One region of the Actinomadura formosensis genome, then DNA from elsewhere that is predicted to be linked to it. Evidence: predicted binding sites of a transcription regulator. Region 1 holds the regulator's gene; the other holds the start of a gene.
What was found. The regulator LexA, encoded in region 1, represses DNA repair genes until DNA is damaged. The targets are predictions, from matches to a motif close to TCGAACANNTGTTCGA.

Region 1 (8,959 bases):
CGATCAGCTCGTCCTCGGTGACGGTGGCGCCCGGCGTCCGGATCACGTACGCCTTGATCTCCTCGCCGTGCGAGGGGTGCGGGACGCCCACGACCGCGGCCAGCGACACCTCCGGGTGGGTCATCAGAACCTCTTCGAGCTCCCGCGGGTACACGTTGTAGCCGCCCCGGATGATCATGTCCTTGGAACGGTCGATGATGTAGTAGTAGCCGTCCTCGTCGCGGCGGGCCACATCACCGGTGCGGAACCAGCCGTCCTTGATCGCGGTCTCGGTCGCCTCGGGCCGCCTGTAGTAGCCCTTCATGATGTTGTGCCCGCGGATGGCGATCTCCCCGGGCCCCTCGCCCTCGATCTCCTTCCAGCCGTCGTCGATCAGCTTCATCTCGACGCCCCAGATCGGCAGGCCGATCGACCCGGGCCTGGTCGGACGGTCCGGACGGTTGAACGACGCGACCGGCGAGGTCTCCGACAGGCCGTAGCCCTCCAGGATGTCCACGCCGAACTTCTGCTTGATCCCCTTGAGGACCTCCATCGGCAGCGCCGAGCCGCCCGACACCGCGACGCGCAGGTTCTCCTGGATGGCCGCGATGTCCTCGGCGGACGTGTCGTCGGTCAGCAGCCCCCAGTACATCGTGGGGACGCCCGCGAAGATGTTCACCTTCTCCTTGACCATCAGCTCGACGGCCTGCCCGGCGTCGAACCGCGGCTGCATGACGAGCGTCGCCCGGCGGTAGAAACCGACGTTCATCACGCACGTCTGCCCGAAGATGTGGAACAGCGGCAGCGTCACCAGCGACGTGTCGTGCAGCGTCCGGTAGAAGAGCGTGTCGTCCACCATGGTGTTCGACAGCAGGTTGCTGTGCGTGAGCTCGGCGCCCTTCGGCTGCCCGGTCGTCCCGCTGGTGTAGATGATGACGGCGGTGTCGTCCGGCCCGGTCCGCGCGGTGTCGAATGTGCCCGGATGGCCGGCGAGCGCGGCCCAGAACAGCTCCGCGCCCTCGATCGGCGACTCGGTCGCCGCGGGGTTGGCGGGCAGCAGGAAGAAGTGCTCGCAGCCGTCCGCCCGCTCGAACCCGGCGTGCCCCATCTCGCCGAGCGGCAGCTCGGGCGTGCCCTCGAAGCAGAAGAACGCCTTCGCCTCGGAGTTGCCCAGGTGATAGGCGATCTCCCGCGGCTTGAGCAGGACGTTCAGCGGGACGATGACCGCGCCCGCCTTGAGCGCGCCGAAGTACACCATCGGGAAGTACGGGAGGTTCGGGCTGGACAGCGCCACCTTGTCGCCCGGCCCGATGCCGCGCGACCGCAGCAGGTTCGCGACCTGGTTCGCGACCGAGTCGATGAACGCGTAGGAGAGCCGGAGATCGCCGAACACGACGGCGTCACGTTCGGGCGTCTCCCTGGCGGCGTCCTCCAGCAGCACGGACAGGTTGAGCATGGCACTCCTCGCGCGGAAAGGTGACCGGCCGGTTAGTTACCGCCGAGTTTACGCACGTCCGGGCGGATTTCCGTCGGCGGGGACCGCTACGATGTGCCGCCTCACGGAAAAAGGGGTGCGCGATCTTGATCATCTTCGGTTGGCGGGTGGTGTTCTTCACTCTGACCAGGGGAGTCTTCCACTGCCCGAGCTGCGGCGGCGACCGCGACTACCGGCGCCGGCAGGGGCGCAACTTCTTCACCCTGTTCTTCGTCCCCGTCATTCCGCTGAACAAGACGGGCGGGGAGTTCATCGAGTGCGACACCTGCCACGGGCGCTGGGAAACCGGTGTCCTGAACGTGCCGACCACCGCGCAGCTCGCCCACATGCCCGCGATGCTGCTGCGCATGGCCATCGCCCAGGTGCTGCGCTCCGGCGACTACACCAACGCCGCCGCCCGGTCCCGCGCCGTCGCCGTCGTCCGGCAGGCGGGCGACGGCGGCTACGACGATGCCGGGCTGACCGCCGACCTCAGCCGTCCCTTCGACGAGGTCCGCGCCGAGATGGGCCGCGCCGCCTCCGCCCTCGCCCCCGAGGCGCGCGAGAGCATCCTGCGCGCGGCGGCCGAGATCGCCCTCATCGACGGTCCGCTCACCGTGTCGGAGGAGGAGACGCTCTCCGCCGTCGGCGCCGACCTCGAACTCACCCGCGTCCAGGTGACCGGCGTCGTGTCCCTGGCGCGCCAGGACTCCGGCCGCTGAATCCCCGCGACCGGGCTTGCGGTTGCGCTACTCTTGATGTATGTCAGCCAGGCTGCTCCTCGAAGGACCACGTTGACGCACTGACGTCAGCGTGGTGGCCCCTCCTGTGCGAGGGGCCGTTTCATGTCGGCGGACGGCCTACGACCCTGCAGCTAGGAACCGGAGTCTGTAAGCGTGAGCAGCGACGAGCAATACGATCCACGGGCGGTTCAGGACAAGTGGCAGGCCCGCTGGGCGGAGCTCGACCCGTTCGCGGCCGACGAGAAGGACACCACCGCCGAGCGGCGCTACGCGCTGGACATGTTCCCCTACCCCAGCGGTGACCTGCACATGGGGCACGCGGAGGCGTTCGCCATCGGGGACGTCCCGGCGCGCTACTGGTTCCAGCGCGGCTACAACGTCCTGCACCCCATCGGCTGGGACTCCTTCGGCCTGCCCGCCGAGAACGCCGCCATCAAGCGCGACTCGCACCCCGCCGAATGGACCTACGCCAACATCGAGACGCAGGCGTCCTCGTTCCAGCGGTACGCGCCGTCGTTCGACTGGTCGCGCCGCCTGCACACCTCCGACCCCGAGTACTACAAGTGGACGCAGTGGCTGTTCCTGCGCTTCTACGAGCGGGGCCTGGCCTACCGCAAGGGCGGCCACGTCAACTGGTGCCCGAAGGACCAGACCGTCCTGGCCAACGAGCAGGTCGTCGGCGGGCACTGCGAACGCTGCGGCGCGCTGGTCGAAAAGCGCGTGCTGACCCAGTGGTACTTCAAGATCACCGACTATGCGGACCGGCTGCTGGACGACATGGAGCAGCTGGAGGGCAGGTGGCCCGAGCGCGTCCTGCTGATGCAGCGCAACTGGATCGGCCGCTCCACCGGCGCCGACGTCGACTTCGTCATCGAAGGACGCGACGAGCCCGTCACCGTCTACACCACCCGCCCCGACACCCTGTACGGCGCGACGTTCATGGTCGTCGCCGCCGACGCCCCGCTGGCCGAGGAGATCTGCCACCCCGACCAGCGGACCGCGTTCGAGGCGTACCGCGAGGAGGTCTCCCGCGAAAGCGAGATCGAGCGCCTGTCGACCGAGCGGGAGAAGACCGGCGTGTTCCTGGGCCGCTACGCGGTCAACCCGGTCAACGGCGAGCGGCTGCCCGTCTGGGCCTCCGACTACGTGCTGGCCGAGTACGGGCACGGCGCGATCATGGCGGTCCCGGCGCACGACCAGCGCGACCTGGACTTCGCGCTGAAGTTCGGCCTGCCCGTCCGCGTCGTCGTCGAGACCGGGCTGGCCGACCCGGCCGAGACCGGCGTCGCCACCCCCGGCGACGGCGCGATCGTCAACTCCGGGCCGATCGACGGGCTGACCAAGGCCGACGGCATCGCCCGCATCATCGAGATCCTGGAGGGGCGCGGCACCGGCCGCGCGTCGGTGAACTTCCGGCTGCGCGACTGGCTGGTGTCCCGGCAGCGGTTCTGGGGCTGCCCGATCCCGGTCGTCCACTGCGAGGCGTGCGGGGAGGTCCCCGTCCCCGACGAGCAGCTGCCGGTGACGCTGCCCGAGGGGCTGCGCGGCGCCGACCTGGCGCCCAAGGGCACCTCGCCGCTGGCCGCCGCGGCCGACTGGGTGAACGTCGAGTGCCCCAAGTGCGGCGGCGCCGCCACCCGCGACACCGACACCATGGACACGTTCGTCGACTCGTCCTGGTACTACTTCCGGTACTGCTCGCCCGGCTACGAGGGCGGCCCGTTCGACGTCGAGCAGGTCCGCCGGTGGATGCCGGTCGACCAGTACACCGGCGGTGTCGAGCACGCCATCCTGCACCTGCTGTACAGCCGGTTCTTCACCAAGGTCCTGTACGACATGGGCATGGTCGAGTTCACCGAGCCGTTCCGCCGGCTGCTGAACCAGGGCCAGGTGATCAACCAGGGCAAGGCGATGTCGAAGTCGCTGGGCAACGGCGTCGACCTGGGCGAGCAGATCGCCGAGTTCGGGGTGGACGTCGTCAGGCTGGCGATCCTGTTCTCCGGCCCGCCCGAGGACGACATCGACTGGGCGGACGTGTCGCCGCACGGCATGGCGAAGTTCCTGTCCCGCGTGCACCGCATCGCGACCGAGGTCTCCTCGGCGCCGGGCGCCGACTCCGCATCCGGTGACACGGCGCTGCGCCGCGCCACCGCCCGCACCATCGACGAGGTCACCACGCTGGTCGAGACGGAGCGGTTCAATGTGGCGATCGCGCGGATCATGGAACTGGTCACCGCGACCCGCAAGGCCATCGACTCCGGCCCCGGCCCGGCCGACCCGGCCGTCCGGGAGGCCGCCGAAACGATCGCGGTCCTGCTGTCGCTGTTCGCGCCCTACACCGCCGACGAGGCGTGGGAACTGCTGGGACGCACCGCACCGGTGATCCGCGCGGGCTGGCCGTCCGCCGACCCGGCGCTGCTGGTGGAGGAGTCGGTCACCTGTGTCGTCCAGATCGCCGGCAAGGTCCGCGACCGGCTGGAGGTCGCGCCCGGCATCGCCGACGAAGAGCTGGAGCGCAAGGCCCTGGCCTCGGCCAAGATTCGGGACGCCCTGGGCGGCGCCGAGATTCTCAAGATCATCGTCCGTGCACCCAAGATCGTCAACATCGTTCCCAAGCGCTGACCGGGCACGCCGAAACGGCCGCCGGAACCGTCCGGCGGCCGTTTCGGCGGGCGTGTCACATCTTGCGGAGGACCGCCACGACCCGGCCGAGGACCGAGGCCTCGTCGCCGGCGATCGGCTCGTAGGCCGGGTTCTGCGGCATCAGCCAGATGTGGCCGTCGTCGCGGCGCTTGAACGTCTTCACCGTGGCCTCGCCGTCGATCATGGCGGCCACGATGTCGCCCTGCTCGGCCACCGGCTGCTGCCGCACGACCACCCAGTCGCCGTCCGCGATCGCGGCGTCGATCATCGAGTCGCCGGTGACCTTCAGCAGGAAGTGGGTGCCCTCGCCGACGAGCTGCTTCGGCAGCGTGAACACGTCCTCGACGGCCTCCTCGGCGAGGATCGGCCCACCGGCGGCGATCCGGCCGACGAGCGGCACGTACGCGGGCGCGGGCCGTGCCGCGGCCGGCCGGCCCGTGGCGGTGTCGTAGGGCTCCTCGTCCGTGCGCACCGGCGTCGCGCCCGGCACCCGGACCTCGACCGCGCGCGGCCGGTTGGGATCGCGCCGCAGGAAGCCCTTGCGCTGAAGCGACCTGAGCTGGTGGGACACGCTGGAGGTACTGGTCAGCCCCACGGCCTCGCCGATCTCGCGCATCGACGGCGGATACCCCCGGCGCTGCACCGAGTCGCGGATCACCTCCAGCACCATGCGCTGCCGCTGGGTCAGGCCCGTCTCGTCCATCGGCCCGTCGGGCAGCTGCCGGACCTTGCTCATCGCTCGTCGCCTCCCGGGCGCCTCGATCGGTCACTCCTCGTCATGGAACGCTATCGCGTCCCGGCCAAATGATCAAACAATTGTTCGAAGATGCACTCGCTTTTTCTGGCCTTCCCTTGATAGAACATCGTACAGGCGTTCGATCGAAAATTCATTCGACGTCGAGGAGCGGAGATGCCCGGTTCCCCGCACAGTGACCACGTCCCGATCCGGCTGACCCGGCGCGGCCGCGCCGTCGTGGTCGCCTTCGCCGCCGCCGTCACCCTCGCCGCCCTCTGGGCCACCGTCGGGCCCGGTGCCTTCGCCGGTTCGCGCGAGAGCCGCCACGGCCCGTCCCGTCCCGCGAGAACCGTGGTCGTCGAACCCGGCGAGACCCTCTGGGACATCGCCTCCGCCGCCGACCCCGGCGGCGACCCCCGGCGCGCCGTCCAGCGGATCATGGACCTCAACGGCCTGGGCGGCGACCCCACCGTCCACCCCGGCCAGGAGATCCGCCTTCCCGCCGGCTGACCCGCGCACCGAATCCGGCCGGGTGTTCCGCGATCGCGGCGGACGCCGTGCCGCGACACGCCGGGACGGAAAATCGGGACCGGTGAGATGACCTGCGCGGACGTGTCGGGGGTGACCCGTGAGGCGCCTGATCAGGTTGCGAACCCTTGTGCCGAGCCGTACGGTTGACCACAACATCTAGTAGTCACATCGATGTAGTTCCCTATATATGGCACTCACATCGGTGTAACTCGTTTTCGTCAGGGGAGGAATCAAGCGTGCACTGCCCGTTCTGCCGCAACCCTGACACCAAAGTGATCGACAGCCGTTCGACCGACGACGGCGCCGCGATTCGGCGCCGCCGCTCGTGCGCCGAATGCGGCAAGCGATTCACGACGCAGGAGAATGTGCTCGTCATGGTGGCCAAGCGCAGCGGCGTCACCGAGCCGTTCTCCCGAGAAAAGATCATCGCCGGTGTGCGCAGGGCCTGCCAGGGCCGACCGGTGGACGAAGATGCGCTCGCGAAGCTGGGACAGCGGGTCGAAGAGGCGATCAGGTCGTCCGGATCCGCGGAAATCCCCTCGCACGAGATCGGCCTCGCGATCCTGGGGCCGCTCGGCGAACTCGATGAGGTCGCCTATCTGCGATTCGCCTCGGTCTACCGGAGCTTCGAGTCGCTGGACGACTTCGCCAAGGAGATCGAAGCACTGCGGAAGGCCGGTTCCTCGGGGGAGCCCGGCCCGTCCCGGTAGGGACGGTTCCAGAAACACACGCCAGCACATGTAAAGGCGCTTCCGCGCGGGCATGGCCCGTGCGGCGGCGCGGTTGTTCCTGAGCTGGGCCCGGCGGGAGGGCCCGAGAAGGGGGAAGGCCATGACGGAGACGGTGAGCGGCTCGCCGACGCGGCGCGGCAAGGGGGGCCGCAAAGGGCTGAAGGTCGAGCGCATTTTCACCACGCCCGGCGTGCACCCGTACGACGAGATGCGCTGGGAACGTCGTGACGTCGTCATGACCAACTGGCGCGACGGCTCGGTGAACTTCGAGCAGCGGGGCGTCGAGTTCCCCGACTTCTGGTCGCTGAACGCCGTCAACATCGTCACGTCCAAGTACTTCCGCGGCGCGGTCGGCACCCCGCAGCGGGAATGGAGCCTGAAGCAGCTCGTCGACCGCGTGGTGAAGGTCTACACCGAGACCGGCATCCGGGAGGGCTACTTCGCCTCCGAGGAGGACGCCGAGATCTTCGACCACGAACTGAAGTACGCCCTCGCCCACCAGCTCTTCAGCTTCAACTCGCCCGTCTGGTTCAACGTGGGCACCAAGTCCCCCCAGCAGGTGAGCGCGTGTTTCATCCTGTCGGTGGACGACACGATGGAGTCCATTCTCGACTGGTACAAGGAAGAGGGCGTCATCTTCAAGGGCGGCTCCGGTGCCGGCCTGAACCTCTCCCGCATCCGCTCCAGCAAGGAACTGCTCTCCTCCGGCGGCACGGCCAGCGGGCCCGTCTCCTTCATGCGCGGCGCCGACGCCTCCGCCGGGACGATCAAGTCGGGCGGCGCGACCCGCCGCGCCGCGAAGATGGTCGTGCTGGACGTCGACCACCCCGACGTCGAGGAGTTCATCCAGACCAAGGCGCGCGAGGAGGACAAGATCCGCGCGCTGCGGGACGCCGGGTTCGACATGGACCTCGGCGGCAAGGACATCAACAGCGTCCAGTACCAGAACGCCAACAACTCCGTCCGGGTGTCGGACGAGTTCATGCGGGCCGTCGAGTCGGACGGCGAGTTCGGGCTGCGCGCCCGGCTGACCGGCGAGGTCATCGAGACCGTCAAGGCCAAGGACCTGTTCCGGCTGATGGCGAAGGCCGCCTGGGAGTGCGCCGACCCCGGCATCCAGTACGACGACACGATCAACGACTGGCACACCAACCCCGAAACCGGACGGATCACCGCAAGCAACCCTTGCAGCGAGTACATGAGTCTGGACAATTCGTCCTGCAATCTCGCGAGCATCAACCTGCTGAAATTCCTCACGGACGCGGGCATGTTCGACGTCGCGAAGTTCGTGAAGCTCACCGAGCTGATCATCACGGCGATGGACATCTCCATCACGTTCGCCGACTTCCCGACCGAGAAGATCGCGCAGACGACGCGGGACTACCGCCAGCTCGGCATCGGCTACGCCAACCTGGGCGCGCTGCTCATGGCGACCGGGCACGCCTACGACTCCGCGGGCGGGCGCTCCCTCGCCGCGGCGATCACGTCGCTGATGACGGGCGTGGCCTACCGCCGGTCCGCCGAGATCGCCGGCGTGGTCGGCCCGTACGCGGGCTACGCCCGCAACGCCGAGGCGCACAAGCGCGTCATGCGCAAGCACGCCGCCGCCAACGACGGCATCCGCACGCTGGACGTGATGGACAAGGCCGTCCACGTCGCCGCCGCCAAGCAGTGGACGGAGTGCCTGAAGGCCGGCGAGAAGCACGGCTACCGAAACGCCCAAGCGAGCCTTCTGGCACCTACCGGGACAATCGGGCTGATGATGGACTGCGACACCACCGGCATCGAACCCGACCTGGCGCTGATGAAGTTCAAGAAGCTCGTCGGCGGCGGGTCCATGCAGATCGTCAACCACACGGTGCCGCGGGCCCTGGAGAAGCTCGGCTACCAGCAGGAGCAGATCGAGGCCATCGTCGAGTACATCTCCGAGCACGGCCACGTGGTGGACGCGCCGGGCCTGCGTCCCGAGCACTACGAGGTGTTCGACTGCGCGATGGGCGAGCGGGCGATCAGCCCGATGGGACACGTCCGGATGATGGCGGCGGTCCAGCCGTTCCTCTCGGGCGCCATCAGTAAAACGGTCAACATGCCAGAAAAGGCCACCATCGAGGACATCGAGAAG
Region 2 (8,959 bases), 1.0 Mb from region 1:
CCACCCGCGGGTGAACGCCGCGCGCCTCCAGCTCGGCGATCGAGGAGTGCAGGTCCTCGGTGAACGCGCGGCTGCGGACGTCCACGACGACGGCGATGCGGGGCACCGCGTTCTTCACCCGGCCGCCGAGGTCGGCCATCGTGGCGAGCAGCCCGGGCGGCAGGTTGTCGACCACGAACCAGTCGAGGTCCTCCAGGGACTTGGCCGCGGTGCTGCGGCCCGCCCCCGACATACCGGTGACGATCACGATGTCCGGGATCTTGGTCTCGCTGGTCATGCCCGTCTCCCCCTGTGCTCCCCGTCGCCCGCGCCGTCGCCCGCCGGAGCGGCCGCGCCGTGCAGTGCCGCGACGATCCCCTCGGCGCTGCGCCTGCCTATCCCCGGGACCTCGGCGACCTGCTCGGGCGTCGCGTCCTTCAGCCGTTTCAGCGAGCCGAAGTGTTTCAGCAGCGCCGCGCGCCGCGCCGGGCCCAGACCCGGAACGTTATCGAGTTCGCTGACCGTCATGGACTTGGACCGCCGCTGCCGGTGGAAGGTGATGGCGAAACGATGCGCCTCGTCGCGTACCCGCTGGACGAGGAACATGCCCTCGCTGTTGCGCGGCAGGATGACCGGGTCGTCCTCGCCGGGGAGCCACAGCTCCTCCAGCCGCTTGGCGATGCCGCAGACCGCGATGTCGTCCACGCCCAGCTCGTCGAGGGCGCGCTGGGCGGCGGCGACCTGCGGCGGGCCGCCGTCGACGAGCACCAGGTTGGGCGGGTAGGCGAACTTGCGCGGTTTGCCGGTCTCCGGGTCGATCGGCTGATGCGCGCCCTCCTCCCCTCCGGCGTCCCCCGCGGCCGCCCCGGCTGCGACCGCCTCGGCGGGGTCGCCGAGGTGGCCGAGCTCCCCCGTCTTCTCGCTCTCGGCGAGGTAGCGGCGGAACCTCCGGGTGATCACCTCGTGGATGGAGCGGACGTCGTCCTGCCCCTCGACCGCCTTGATCGTGAACCTGCGGTACTCGCTCTTGCGGGCCAGCCCGTCCTCGAACACGACCATGGACGCGACCACGTTCGTCCCCTGCAGGTTGGAGACGTCGTAGCACTCGATGCGCAGCGGCGCCTCGTCCAGCTCCAGGGCGTCCTGGATCTCCTGGAGCGCCCGGCTCCGGGTGGTCAGGTCGGACGCGCGGCGCGTCTTGTGCTGCTTGAGCGCCTCCTGGGCGTTGCGCGCGACCGTGTCCAGCAGGGCCTTCTTGTCGCCGCGCTGCGGGACGCGCAGCCGGACGGGCCCGCCGCGCCGCTCCGCCAGCAGCTCGGTCATCGCGTGCTCCTCGGGCGGCAGCGCGGGGACCAGGACCTCGCGCGGCACCGCCTCGCTCTCGCCGTAGATCTGGGTGAGGAAGTGCTCGACCAGGTCGGCCGTCGTGACGTCCTCGACCTTGTCGACGACCCAGCCGCGCTGCCCGCGGATGCGGCCGCCCCGCACGTAGAACACCTGGACGGCCGCCTCCAGTTCGTCCTCGGCGAAGGCGACCATGTCGCAGTCGGTGGTGTCGGCGAGGACGACCGCCTGCTTCTCCAGCGCGCGTTCCAGGGCGCGGATGTCGTCGCGGAGCCGGGCGGCGCGCTCGTACTCCTGGGCCGCGGCGGCCTCGCGCATGTCGCGTTCGAGACGCTTGATGAACCGGCCGGTCTCCCCTGCCATGAAATCGCAGAAGTCCTCGGCGAGCAGGCGGTGCCCGGCCGGGGAGACGCGGCCGACACAGGGCGCCGAGCACTTGCCGATGTAGCCGAGCAGGCAGGGGCGGCCGAGCTGGTGCTGCCGCTTGAACACGCCGGCGCTGCACGTCCGGACGGGGAACACGCGCAGCAGCTGGTCGACCGTCTCCCGGATCGCCCACGCGTGGGAGTACGGCCCGAAGTAGCGGACGCCCTTCTTCTTGGCGCCCCGCATCACCATCACCCTCGGGAACTCCTCGTTCAGGGTGACGGCGAGATACGGATACGACTTGTCGTCGCGGTAGCGGACGTTGAACCGGGGGTCGAACTCCTTGATCCAGGAGTACTCCAGCTGGAGGGCTTCGACCTCGGTGCCGACGACCGTCCAGTCGACGCGGGCGGCGGTCTGCACCATCGTCTGCGTGCGCGGATGCAGGGCGGAGAAGTCGGCGAAGTAGGAGTTCAGCCGCGAGCGCAGGTTCTTCGCCTTGCCCACGTAGATGACCCGGCCGTGTTCGTCGCGGAAGCGGTACACCCCGGGGGACTCCGGGATCGAGCCCGGTGCGGGTCGGTAGGTCGCCGGATCTGCCACGTTCAGAAGCCTAACGGGCGGTACCGACACGCCGGGCGCCCGCGCGCCCCGTCTCCCGCCGCGATCTTCCCGCGGGGTGACGGAGATCTCCCTTTTCCGGCCGGATGACTGCAAAGCGATCGGAAAGGGAGGGTCGGACAGAGGTATACCGAGGCAGCCGGAGGAGGTCGTTGCGCACATGTCCGCGCTCTGGGCATGGATCGTCCTGGCGTCCGTCGTCGCCACGTCCGTGATCGTCGTGGAGGCCGGCCGGCGCCTGCTCGCCGGCCGGCTGTCGCACCGCTGGCCGGGGGCCGGGCGGGCCGCCCGCCGCTGCGCCGCACCCGCGTTCGTGTTCGCGGCGGTGGTCAGCGCCAGCACCGCCATGCCGTACCAGCTGCTGCACGGCCAGCCGGACGGCGTCGTCCGGCACGCGCTGCGGATCGCGGCCATCGGCGCCACCACCTGGCTGGTGCTGCGGATCGGCTACGCGCTGAGCGACCCGCCGCTGGCCCGGCTGATGCGCATCGAGGGCGAGCGCAACCGGCGGGCCAGGCGCGCCCGCACCCAGATGCTGCTGCTGCGCCGGATCGCGGCCGTGCTGATCGTGGTCCTGGCGGTGGGCGCCGCGCTGTTCACCTTCCCGGGCGTGCGGGCGGTCGGCGCCGGGGTGCTGGCGTCGGCGGGCGTCGCCGGGCTGGTCGTCGGCATCGCGGCCCGTCCCACGCTCGGCAACCTGCTCGCCGGGCTGCAACTGGCGTTCAGCGACGCCCTGCGGCTGGACGACATCGTCGTCACGCAGGACTACTGGGGACGGGTCGAGGAGCTGACGCTGTCGTACGTGGTGCTGCGGCTCTGGGACGACCGGCGGATGATCTTCCCGGTGTCGCACTTCACCGAGCAGCCGTTCGAGAACTGGACCCGGCACTCGAGCCGGCTGCTCGGCTCGGTGGAACTGCACGTCGACTGGACGGTGCCCATCGAGGAACTGCGCGCCGAACTGCACTCGGCGCTGCGGGACAACCCGCTGTGGGACCGCCGCGAGTGGATCCTGCAGGTGGTGGAGATCCTGCCGAACGGGCTGGTCAAGCTGCGTGCGCTGATGAGCGCCGCCGACTCGGCGAGCACCTGGGATCTGCGCTGCGACGTGCGCGAGCACCTCGTCTCCTACATCCGCGACCACCACCCCGAGGCGCTCCCCCGGTTCCGGGTCGGCCCCGAGCCGGACGCCGGCGGCACGTCCCCTTCCGCGGCGGACACGGCCCCGGCCACGGATCTCGGGACGCAGACGAAGGGCGGCGCCTCGTCCGGCGTGAACGCCCCGGAGACCGGCGGCGCGGCGGGGCCGGCGCCGCTCAGGCGGGCATGACCCGGCCGCCCCGGCCTTCCGCGCCGATCAGGTGACGACGATGCCGCCGTTCTTCACCTGCACCGGGTACTCCAGCAGCGGCTTGGTCGCCGGCCCCTTCGTCACCGCCCCGTCCGCGATCTTGAACTCGCTGCCGTGGCACGGGCACCTGATCAGCCCGTTCGCGACACTGCCCACCGTGCAGCCCTGGTGCGGGCACACCGCCGTGAACGCCTTGAAGGCGCCCTGCGCCGGCTGCGTCACGACCACCTTCTCGGTCCCGTAGATCTTGCCGCCGCCGACGGGGACGTCCGCGGCCTTCGCGATCTCCTTGCCCCTCAGGTCCTCGACGGACTTCACCCCGCTCCCGCTCCCGCCGCACCCGGCGATCACGGTGGCACCGACGGCCCCGGCCGCACCGCACAGCACCGCACGCCGCCCGACGATCCCCCCGTCCCCGGCCGCCCGGGGCATCACGTTCTCTTCCATGGGTCCATCTTGGTGGACGCCCCCGCGTCCCCCGCACCGCCCCCTCACGGTGCTTCCTCCCGGACCGGACGCCGGCCGGCGCGCACGGGCGGGCGCGGGGAGCGAACGGAGCGCGGACGCCCGCTAGCCCAGCATCTTCTTGAGGAAGTGGCCGGTGTGGCTGGCCTCGACCTTGGCGACGTCCTCGGGGGTACCGGTGGCGACGACGGTGCCGCCCCGGGAGCCGCCCTCGGGGCCCATGTCGATGATCCAGTCGGCGGTCTTGACGACGTCCAGGTTGTGCTCGATGACGATGACCGTGTTGCCCTTGTCGACCAGGCCGTTGAGGACGCCGAGGAGCTTGCGGATGTCCTCGAAGTGGAGGCCGGTGGTCGGCTCGTCCAGGACGTAGATGGTGCGGCCGGTGGAACGCTTCTGCAGTTCGGACGCCAGCTTGACGCGCTGGGCCTCGCCGCCGGACAGGGTCGGGGCGGGCTGGCCGAGGCGGACGTAGCCGAGGCCGACGTCGTTGAGCGTCTTCAGGTGCCGGTGGATCGCCGTGATCGGCTCGAAGAACTCGGTGGCCTGCTCGATCGGCATGTCGAGCACCTCGGAGATCGTCTTGCCCTTGTAGTGGACCTCCAGGGTCTCCCGGTTGTAGCGGGCGCCGTGGCAGACCTCGCACGGGACGTAGACGTCCGGCAGGAAGTTCATCTCGATCTTGATGGTGCCGTCGCCGGAGCAGTTCTCGCAGCGGCCGCCCTTGACGTTGAAGGAGAACCTGCCCGGCTGGTAGCCGCGCACCTTCGCCTCGGTGGTCTGCGCGAACAGCTTGCGGATGTGGTCGAAGACGCCGGTGTAGGTCGCCGGGTTGGAGCGCGGGGTGCGGCCGATGGGCGACTGGTCGACGTGGACGACCTTGTCGAGCTGGTCGACGCCGTTGACGCGCCGGTGCTTGCCGGGGACGGTCTTCGCCCCGTTCAGCTTCTTGGCGAGGGAGTTGTAGAGGATGTCGTTGACCAGCGTCGACTTGCCCGAGCCGGACACACCGGTCACGGCGGTGAGGACGCCGAGCGGGAAGGTCACGTCCACGCCGCGGAGGTTGTTCTGCTGGGCGCCCTTGACGGTGACCTCGCGGCCCCTGGTACGGGGACGGCGGATCTGCGGGACGGCGATCTCGCGGCGTCCGTCCAGGTAGGCGCCGGTCAGCGAACGGTCCGACTTCTTCAGGTCCTCGACGGTGCCGGACACGACGATCTCGCCGCCGTGCTCGCCCGCGCGGGGGCCGATGTCGACGATCCAGTCGGCGGCGGCGATGGTGTCCTCGTCGTGCTCGACGACGATCAGCGTGTTGCCCATGTCGCGGAGCCGGAGCAGCGTCTCCAGCAGCCGGTGGTTGTCGCGCTGGTGCAGGCCGATCGACGGCTCGTCAAGCACGTAGAGGACGCCGACCAGGCCGGAGCCGATCTGCGTCGCCAGCCGGATGCGCTGCGCCTCCCCGCCGGCGAGCGTGGCGGACGCCCGGTCGAGGGTGAGGTAGTCGAGGCCGACGTCCAGCAGGAAGCCGAGGCGCGCGTTGATCTCCTTGAGGACGCGCTCGGCGATGTGCGTCTCGCGGTCGTTCAGCTCCAGCGCCAGCAGGAACTTCGCGGCCTCGCCGATCGGCAGCGCGGCGACCTCGGCGATCGACTTCCCGCCCATGGTGACGGCCAGCACGACCGGCTTGAGCCGGGCGCCCTCGCACGTCGGGCAGGGGATCTCCCGCATGTAGCCCTCGAACCGCTCCCGGCTGGAGTCGCTCTCGGACTCGGCGTGCCGCCGCTGGATGTAGGGGATCACGCCCTCGTAGGCCGTGTAGTAGGACCTCGTCCGGCCGTAGCGGTTCTTGTAGCGGACGTGGACCTGGGTCTCGTGCCCGTCCAGGACGGCCTTGCGCGCCTTGGCGGGCAGCTTGTGCCACGGGGTGTTCAGGTCGAATCCCATGGCGTCGCCCAGGGCGGACAGCAGGCGCAGGAAGTAGTCGCTCACGTGCCCGTTCGACCACGGCTGGATCGCGCCCTCGCCGAGGGTCAGCTCCGGGTCGGGGACGACGAGTTCCGGGTCGACCTCCATGCGCGTCCCGAGGCCCGTGCAGTCGGGACAGGCGCCGTAGGGCGAGTTGAACGAGAACGAGCGCGGCTCCAGCTCCTCGAACGACAGGTCGTCGTAGGGGCAGTAGAGGTGCTCGGAGTACATCCGGGTGCGGTGCTCGTCGTCTTCGGGCAGGTCGACGAAGTCGAGGACGATCGTGCCGCCCGCGAGGCCCAGTGCCGTCTCCACCGAGTCGGCGAGCCGCTGGCGCGCCGAGTCCTTCACCGAGAGCCGGTCGACCACGACGGAGATGTCGTGCTTCTCCTGCTTCTTCAGCTTGGGCGGCTCGTCCAGGCGGATCATCTGCCCGTCCACCAGGGCCCGCGAGTAGCCCTTGGCCTGCAGCTCGCGGAACAGCTCCAGGTACTCGCCCTTGCGTCCGCGGATCACCGGCGCCAGCACCTGGAACCGGGTGCCGGGCTCCAGCTCCAGCACCCGGTCGACGATCTGCTGCGGCGCCTGCCTGCTGATCGGGCGGCCGCACTCGGGGCAGTGCGGGCGCCCGATCCGCGCGTACAGAAGACGCAGGTAGTCGTAGACCTCGGTGATCGTCCCGACCGTGGAGCGCGGGTTCTTGCTGGTCGACTTCTGGTCGATCGACACCGCCGGGGACAGCCCCTCGATGAAGTCGACGTCGGGCTTGTCCATCTGCCCGAGGAACTGCCGGGCGTACGCCGACAGCGACTCCACGTACCGGCGCTGGCCCTCCGCGAAGATCGTGTCGAACGCCAGGCTGGACTTGCCGGAACCCGACAGGCCGGTGAACACGATCATGGAGTCCCGGGGGAGGTCGAGCGAGACGTCCTTCAGGTTGTGCTCGCGTGCTCCACGCACGATGAGTCGGTCATGCACGGCGTTCTTCCGGTTCCTCTTCTGGGGCGCGGCGATCTGGAGAGACGGGTCCGCCTCAAGGCTAGCCACGGGGTACGACATTCCCCCGGCTGCTTAACGGCGACGGACGCCGCCGCATTTCACGGACGCCGCCGGGACGCCCCGGGACGGCACACTCGCACCGTACACGTGTTCGAACACCCCTTGCCACCGGAACCCCCGATCCGCTCCGGCCCGGCCCGCTGCGCTGCGCCTATGACTTCTCGCGACAAGGTCCGGACGCAGCGTCACGCTCGCCATGCGAGCGCTTCCACGCGCCGAGGCCGCCGGCGTGAGCTACTCGTCGTCCAGGGCGTGGGAGAGGTAGCGGTCGGCGGAGCGGCGCACGGCGTTCTTGCCGTCGGTGTAGACGATCTTCTTCCACCAGGCGCCGTAGACGCGGTCGAACTCGTAGGGCTCCAGCAGGCGCAGCGCGCGGCGCACCGTCCGGGGACGTTCCGGGATGTAGTTCGGGTACGAGTACATGAAACTCACCCAGTCCCGGTCGTTGACGACCTGGAGGATGTCGCCGGAGAACAGGGCGCGGGCATCGCGCCAGTGCAGGACCTGGCCGCCGTCGAAGTGGACGCCCGCGTTGATCAGCGTGAGGCCGTCCGCGAGTTCGTGGGTGTCGCCCTCCCAGAAGACGACCGCGTCGTCCGGGCGGGCCACCCAGCGGCGGTCGGCCTCGTGGATGTGGACGGGCGCGTCGAACGCGTGCGCCCACTCGATCATCGTGCCGTAGTAGTGCGGGTGGCTGATCGCGATCGCCGAGATGCCGCCCAGCTCGTTCACCTGGCGGATCAGGTCGTCGTCGAGGTGCGTGATCATGTCCCACAGGACGTTGCCGGACGGGGTGCGCAGCAGCAGGGCGCGCTGGCCGATGGCGATGGACGGCTCGGTGCCGATCCCGATGACGTCCGGCCCCTCCCCGGCGACGCGGCCCCGGTGATCGGCGCGCAGCTCCTCCAGCGTCGTCCATTTCTGGCCGTCCCAGCCGACGTACTGACGCTCGTCCTCGCAGATCGGGCAGTCGGGGCGGGGCCCGGCGTACTGGACGCCGCAGGTCACGCAGATCGGAAGGTCCATGATCACCATTCTGTGGCACCGGCCCGGCGGGGTGCGACAGGATGGAGGCTCTTTTCCGGTAAGGAGGGGTCATGGACTGGCGCGACGTGATCGATGAGCTGGACGCGGGCACGGAGCGGGTCGTCGGGACGCTGGGCGGGCTCACCGAGCATGACCTGCGCGGCCCGTCGGCGCTGCCCGGGTGGAGCCGCGGGCATGTCGCCACCCATATCGCCCGTAACGCCGACTCCCTGTGGAATCTGCTCGAATGGGCACGGACCGGCGTGGAGATTCCGCAGTACCCGAGCCTGGAGAAGCGCAACGCCGACCTCGACGCGGGCGCCGGACGCAGCGGTGCCGAGCTGATCGCCGACGTGCGCGCCACGGCGGCGCGGTTCGCCGAGCAGGCACGGACGCTGCCCGAGGACGCCTGGAACACACCGGTCGAGGCGCTGACGGGGTGGCGGCATCCGGCCTGGTACACGGTGTTCCGCCGCTGGAACGAGGTCGAGGCCCACCATGTCGACCTCGCCGCCGGATACGGGGCCGCCGACTGGCCCGAATCCTACGTCCGGTGGTCGGCGGCGGCGACGCTGGCGGACATGGCGGCGCTCCCGGCGAAGCAGCTCGGTGAGCTGGCCGGATACCGGATCACCGCGACCGACTCCGGGGAGTCCGCCGACCTCGGCCGGGCACCCGGCGGGCCGGAGGCGTCCGGGTCCGGGCGGGCGCTGCTCGGCTGGCTGAGCGGCCGCACGGACGGCTCCGGCGTGAGCGTCCGCCCGGACGGCCCGCTGCCCGTAC

Region 2: a site for LexA is predicted at 7,230-7,245, ahead of uvrA (excinuclease ABC subunit UvrA). Genes of this name have one in related genera too.

Annotation. Positions count from the first base shown of each region.
Region 1 covers NZ_CP192011.1:5,048,333-5,057,291, reverse strand. Annotated here, with positions in the region: gene ACQP1N_RS23865 (long-chain-fatty-acid--CoA ligase) at 1-1,435, opposite strand, end outside; gene ACQP1N_RS23860 (hypothetical protein) at 1,561-2,175, shown strand; gene leuS (leucine--tRNA ligase) at 2,350-4,818, shown strand; gene lexA (transcriptional repressor LexA) at 4,874-5,575, opposite strand; gene ACQP1N_RS23845 (LysM peptidoglycan-binding domain-containing protein) at 5,750-6,085, shown strand; gene nrdR (transcriptional regulator NrdR) at 6,343-6,816, shown strand; gene ACQP1N_RS23835 (vitamin B12-dependent ribonucleotide reductase) at 6,938-8,959, shown strand, end outside.
Region 2 covers NZ_CP192011.1:4,019,280-4,028,238, forward strand. Annotated here, with positions in the region: gene rapZ (RNase adapter RapZ) at 1-277, opposite strand, end outside; gene uvrC (excinuclease ABC subunit UvrC) at 274-2,292, opposite strand; gene ACQP1N_RS19395 (mechanosensitive ion channel family protein) at 2,471-3,640, shown strand; gene ACQP1N_RS19400 (Rieske (2Fe-2S) protein) at 3,668-4,108, opposite strand; gene uvrA (excinuclease ABC subunit UvrA) at 4,232-7,069, opposite strand; gene ACQP1N_RS19410 (MBL fold metallo-hydrolase) at 7,385-8,176, opposite strand; gene ACQP1N_RS19415 (maleylpyruvate isomerase family mycothiol-dependent enzyme) at 8,248-8,959, shown strand, end outside.